DNA from 2 places in the Pradoshia sp. Z4_20 genome. Region 2 is predicted to be linked to the other one. Evidence: a T-box and tRNA genes for the amino acid it is inferred to sense, from the RefSeq annotation. Region 2 holds a T-box; the other holds one or more tRNA genes.
What was found. The T-box of region 2 lies ahead of AC4BHP_RS00695 (valine--tRNA ligase). A T-box ahead of a tRNA ligase gene usually reads a tRNA of that ligase, here a tRNA-Val.
Positions count from the first base shown of each region.

Region 1: it encodes a tRNA-Val, which carries the amino acid that the T-box ahead of AC4BHP_RS00695 (valine--tRNA ligase) is inferred to sense. The anticodon was not compared.

Region 1 covers NZ_JBZAJD010000002.1:649,865-653,078, reverse strand. The annotation lists gene ulaA (PTS ascorbate transporter subunit IIC) at 1-346, shown strand, start outside; gene AC4BHP_RS09120 (hypothetical protein) at 451-1,056, opposite strand; gene AC4BHP_RS09115 (hypothetical protein) at 1,353-1,640, shown strand; tRNA gene AC4BHP_RS09110 (tRNA-Val) at 1,951-2,023, opposite strand; partial or broken gene AC4BHP_RS09105 (lasso peptide biosynthesis PqqD family chaperone) at 2,782-3,019, shown strand; gene AC4BHP_RS09100 (lasso peptide biosynthesis B2 protein) at 3,051-3,214, shown strand, end outside.
Region 2 covers NZ_JBZAJD010000001.1:155,599-158,812, forward strand. The annotation lists gene ysxE (spore coat protein YsxE) at 1-888, shown strand, start outside; gene AC4BHP_RS00690 (YszA family small membrane protein) at 978-1,169, opposite strand; T-box leader at 1,391-1,625, shown strand; gene AC4BHP_RS00695 (valine--tRNA ligase) at 1,693-3,214, shown strand, end outside.

The sequences.
Region 1 (3,214 bases), on a different contig from region 2:
GGTGTTCCCTTTCGCCCCAAATGCAGTCATTATTGGTTTTATTTTTAGCTTTCTCGGAGGTATTATAAGTATGTTTTTACTTCCGTTATTTGGCTTGAAAGTAATTGTTCCTGGTCTAGTACCACACTTCTTTTGCGGAGCAACAGCTGGTGTATTCGGAAACGCTACCGGCGGCAGAAGAGGAGCTATGTTAGGTGCATTTGTTAACGGTATTCTGATCAGCTTCTTGCCAGCATTATTACTACCGGTCTTAGGAGACTTAGGTTTTGAAGGTACAACATTTGGCGATACCGATTTCGCGATCGTGGGTATTTTCTTAGGATATTTAATGAAACTATTTATGTAGATGCTAGAAAAGCATCGAACAACAGAAGAAGTGATAAATATTTTAGTTTTAAATGAGTTTTAACGCAAAAAAAGCAACTACATCATAATTTGTAGTTGCTTTCTTTAATGTTTTGAATAAAATTTTCTGCGTAGACCCAGGTATTCTGTTGCCGTGATCATCATTTGAGCTTTCTTTGCTTGTTGATGTGCCATTACAATGTTTGAGCATTTCATATAAGCTTGATCTAGTACATTCTTGACCTCTTGCCGTTTATCTTCTGCGATTTCATCTGGGAACCAATCATTTGCGAACCCTGTAATCATATATAATGAAATTACTTTTTCGGGGAATGATGTTGTATCACGATTGTCCAGTTCTTCTATTATCCTTGCTAAATTAGTGTTTGATTTGAGCAGGTTATAATAGCTTGCTGTTGCCTCGTATAAAGCGTCCAGCTCTTGTTTGTGATGTAATGCTTGGAGTGTTGTCACCGCTTCTTCAATCGTATCAAACCAATCATTTATTCCGGAGATTAAAAGGCTGGTTTGCGGGTCTGCTAACCCATATCCATTCATCACTTCGCAATCTGGGTAATGCTTTAACAATTCACTTTTTGTCGTGAAGATATCCCCGTGATAGGTCTCTCCTAAAGTATCATATACTTTATTGGCATAGAGACGAATCAGGTTTCCCTCTTTCATTTCCACTATCACTTCAAGCTTCTCCATCTTGCATTCCTTCTTTCATGTAGGTTTTGGATAGGATAGCAGCTATATTGTAAATTTGTTTTATAAGTATGTATCAAAAAAGAAAGGTTATATATTTACTTTACCTTCTGCTTAATCGTTTTGTATAGAGACAAAATATTACTAATAAACTGATTCTTTGAGAGAATCACCAGTGTATAACAACTAGTTAAGTATCATAGAGAAGTAGTGAAATTTAATGTAAATATGTGTTTAAATAAATGGAAGAAGGGGTTAGGTATATTCTTCTTTTCAAAAAATAGTGAGGGGTAATATCTATGTTCAAAATTACAAAGAATCCGTCTGGAAATACATACCGTGAGCTTATTGAATTGGCCTTTGATATATGTGATGAGTTTCATTTAGTTCTTAGAAAGGATATGGGAGACTTAACTAAGTTTGCCCCCATTCTACGAAAGTTTGATCCATCATTTAAGCTTATGAAAGAGCAATCTGAATGGGCAAGTAACATTTTAAAAGATAATCAAACTGCAAAAGTATACTATTTTTCCACAGATGAACATGCTAAAAACAACAGTTTTGGAACTATCCAATTCTCTATTTAGTTGGGTTTTCCCTAACTTACCTGGAGATTTATCATTTATTAAAGAAGGAGAGGACTGGCTGGCAACTAACTCTCATGAATCAGAGTGCTATATAATGACATCTGATAAAAATGAAATAGCCAAAATCAATGCAATTAAAGGTTTAACTTATGAAATAGAAGAAGATTGATGGCAATGGAAAAATACTCTCTCCTTTAGCAGAGCCTAACAAAGGTACTTGGCTATTTACAAGAGGATGAGACTTCAACTAAAAAACAGAAAAAAGGCTCAAACCCTTGATACATCTAGGTTTAAGCCTTCTTAAAAAGTATGATCCCGACTGGGTTCGAACCAGCGACCCCCACCCTGTCAAGGTGGTGCTCTCCCAGCTGAGCTACGGAATCAGAATACTAATTAATTTACAATAATTAATATAAAGGGTAAGTCAGTTAAAGTCAAGATGAATTTTTGTTGTAGGATCTTTCTTCTATATAAATACACAAAGCGATCCTTTAAATTAGAGAAGGAACATAGCCTTTTTAGTCCTCATGAATCTGTCTGACATTCTTCAGAGTAAAGTCTGTAATAATCATCACCAAGATCTGTCTAATAATTGGCGATTTTGAAAGCAAATTTATCATTCAGTTGATCTTTTTGCGCATACTAAAAATTATAAAATCTTTAGTAAATTTGTTTGACATAATTTACTAAAAATGATATTTTTAGTATACATCAGTTCTTTATAGAGAACTAGTGACTATTGATCTATGAATTATATCTATAAAAGATAGATAAACTCAATACAATAATAGGATGAAAAGGGCCTGCTTTGCTCCATGTGTTCTAAATAAAGAACGATACATCAGGGGTGAAGGAGAAAAAAGTATGTCAAAAACGAATCTTGAGTTGAGGTTCTTCATGTGAAAATAACTTTTGATGGTGGGCAAGTTAACGGTGGTCACAGAGGAAGTTGATTGTGTAGAGAAGGAAAAAGCCCTTATACAAATTTATCGTATAGGGCTTTTTTTAAAATTGGAGTGATGAAGTTGATTCAGGTATTGAAGCAGATGGTGTACCAGGCGTTTGGATTTGCAATCAAAAGTGAAGTTACCAGAGTTAATTTAGCTTGAAGGATAGAAATCTTAATATATCAACTTTTATTATGTCCAAAAGGAATGTAGTCAGTGATATGGATGGGGAGAAAGTGATGTTAAGCGTCCATAATGTTAAATATTATAATCTCGGTGAAGTCGGAGGCTTAACCTGGGAACTAATGAATGAACCTAAGTATCGATGAGCTTGTGGATCGATTAACAGAAGAGTATGACGGAAGCCCTGAAGAATGTGAAAGTCAGGTTCGTTCATTTCCTGGATATGTTGAAAAAAGAAGAATTAATTGACTAAACCATTACTTCCTAAGGAGTTATGTTTATGAACCTCATTCAGAAAGCTCGAACCTTGCTGTCCATAGATAGTAAAACCTTCATGATGTATGCAGAAGCTTATTGTTCCTTGGGAGTGGCCCGGATACAAAAGAGTCTGCCCTTTTCTAAAATTGCGCCTAAATTGGGCAGAAAGATGGAAGAGACCTCATT
Region 2 (3,214 bases):
GCAACCAAAGGCATTGATTTTATCAAAAATGTGCAGAACCTATATCAAAATGGATATAACCGAATTGTTCCGATTTTTCCAACAGTTGATGGCAGATATGGAGTATTAACTCATGATAAAATCAGTTACCTTATGCCTTGGCTGCCGGATGAACATATAGAGGAACGGGCAGAACGACACCAGCAGATGTTCAGGGAATTGGCAAGAATGCATACGCTATCTGGCAAAGAAATTAACATTACGAAAGAGGAACGGGAAGAGCATTATGAAAAAACAGTCAAGGAGTGGGAGGAGCAAAAGGAATTTATTCGTGAAATGGTAACAACCATCGAAAAGAAGTGGTATATGTCTCCGTTTGAGCAGTTGTTTAGTATGTGCTTTTATGACTTGTCTCAGGCTCTGACGTATTCCTTAAATAAACTGAAGGAGTGGTTTGACCTAACAAAGGAAGAAGAAAAAGTACGCAGTGTGGTGACCCATGGAAATATCTCAATTCATCATTTCTTATATAGTGAAAATGGTTATGGCCATTTTATCAATTTTGAACAGAGTAAAACCGCACCTGCCTATTTCGACTTATTGCCTTTTGTCGTTAAGCAGTTAAAAACTTATCCAATCCAGGGTGAAGAAATAGTTGAGTGGATCTATCTTTATCTGAAGTATTTTCCCTACAAGGAGGGTGAGCTGCGTTTATTCTTATCCTATTTAGCCTATCCGGCTAATTGTATCAAGGTAGTAGAACAATACTCCAGAAAAAAAGGTAAACAGGATGAAATACAATTTTGCCGAAGATTCCAAAGGCAGTATTGGTTATTAAAAAACATTGAATATATTATTATGAGGATGGAACAAATAGAAGAAAGCAAAAAGGCGAAGGAAGAGAAATAAAAGATATGGCATCAACATAATAAAATGATAGGCTGTATCAAACAAAAACCAGGCAAACCTACCTGGTCTAAATGAATAGTTATAAAAGATTACAGAATATCAAAGTGGAAGGCTAAAGCAAGACCAATCAGTAATAATAGCAGAAATAAATCAAAAGTGGTCGGAAAAAAGAATGTCCGGATTCCTTGAAAAACGGCAAAGGGAATGGAGAATTGCTGTAAGACATTTCTTGTATTTCGAATCCACGGAGGCATATTGTATTGAGTTACCTTTTTTCGCATGTAAATTCCCCCTTTATGATAGAATATAAAATTACCCCTGAATGGGTGTCTGTACAGTAATATTTAAAGCGTCTAAGACTGAGAATTGACGATGACACCTTGGACATAGGCTTGAATAAAATATAGAAAAATGGGAAACAATGATTGACGAGTAGATGCATACTTATGTATGATAACAGTATTAAAAAATGATTTCCGATTATGAGAAACCAAAATAACAATGAAAAGCTTTGAATGGGAAGAGTATGTGATTAAGACTGTAAGAGAGAGGAATCCATCGGCTGTAAGATTCCTTCAGTAACCGTAATCGCAGAAGGTCGCCCGGGAGCTGTTTCCGTGAACGTCAATAGTAGCGGATAACCGGTGAAGAGCCGTTAACGAAATGAAGTGCCGATACAACAGTTATTTGTATTGGAACAAAGGTGGTACCGCGAGACATACCGTTTCGTCCTTTTTATATAGAGGATGAAGCGGTTTTTTTATTGCGTTTTTCACCAATTATGAAAGTAAAGGAGAATGAAAAATGGAGCAACAAACGGATATTGGTATGCCAACCAAATACGATCCTCAATCAATCGAAAAAGGACGCTATGATTGGTGGTTAAAGGGTAAATTCTTTGAAGCGGGACAGGATAAACAAAAAGAACCTTATACGATTGTAATTCCTCCTCCAAACGTAACGGGTAAACTGCATTTAGGTCATGCATGGGATACTGCGCTTCAGGATATTTTGACAAGAATGAAGAGAATGCAGGGTTATGACGTATTATGGCTGCCAGGTATGGACCATGCGGGAATCGCAACTCAAGCGAAGGTAGAAGAAAAACTGCGCAATCAAGGTGTTTCACGTTATGATTTGGGACGTGAGAAATTTGTTGAAGAAACATGGAAATGGAAAGAGGAATACGCATCCCATATCCGTGAGCAATGGGCAAAAATTGGATTGGGCCTAGATTATTCTCGTGAACGCTTTACTCTAGATGAGGGACTTTCAAAAGCTGTTCGTGAAGTGTTTGTAAAACTTTATGAAAAAGGCCTTATTTACCGCGGTGAATATATTATTAACTGGGATCCAAGTACAAAAACAGCGATCTCTGATATTGAAGTAATTCATAAAGAGGTTAAGGGTGCTTTTTATCATATGCGCTACCCACTTGCAGATGGCAGCGGGCATATTGAAGTTGCGACAACTCGTCCGGAAACAATGCTTGGCGATACAGCAGTTGCAGTTCACCCGGAAGATGACCGTTATAAGCACCTGATTGGAAAAACGGTTATCCTGCCAATCGTAGGAAGAGAAATTCCGATTGTTGGCGATGATTATGTAGAGATGGATTTTGGTTCCGGCGTTGTAAAAATTACACCAGCACATGATCCTAATGACTTCGAGGTAGGTAATCGTCATAATCTTGAACGCATTCTAGTTATGAATGAAGACGGAACGATGAACGCGAAGGCTGGCAAATATGAAGGTATGGACCGTTTCGATTGCCGTAAGCAAATTGTGAAAGATCTTCAGGATCAGGGAGTGTTGTTCAAAATTGAAGAGCATATCCATCAGGTTGGACACTCTGAAAGAAGCGGATCTGTTGTAGAGCCTTATTTATCTACACAATGGTTTGTTAAAATGGGACCATTGGCAGAGCGTGCAATTGAAATGCAATCCACTGAAGGTAAAGTAGAATTCGTACCGGAACGCTTTGAGAAAACATATTTGAATTGGATGGATAATATCCATGACTGGTGTATCTCCAGACAGCTTTGGTGGGGTCACCGCATTCCGGCTTGGTACCATAAGGAAACAGGCGAGGTACATGTAGGAATGGAAGATCCTGCAGATATCGAAAACTGGACGCAGGATACAGATGTATTGGATACATGGTTCAGTTCTGCGTTATGGCCGTTTTCCACAATGGGCTGGCCTGATACAGATTCAGAAGACTTTAAACGTTATTATCCAACAGCAGCTCTTGTGACTGGATACGATATTATTTTCTTCTGGGTATCAAGAATGATTTTCCAGGGACTTGAATTCACTGGAGAGC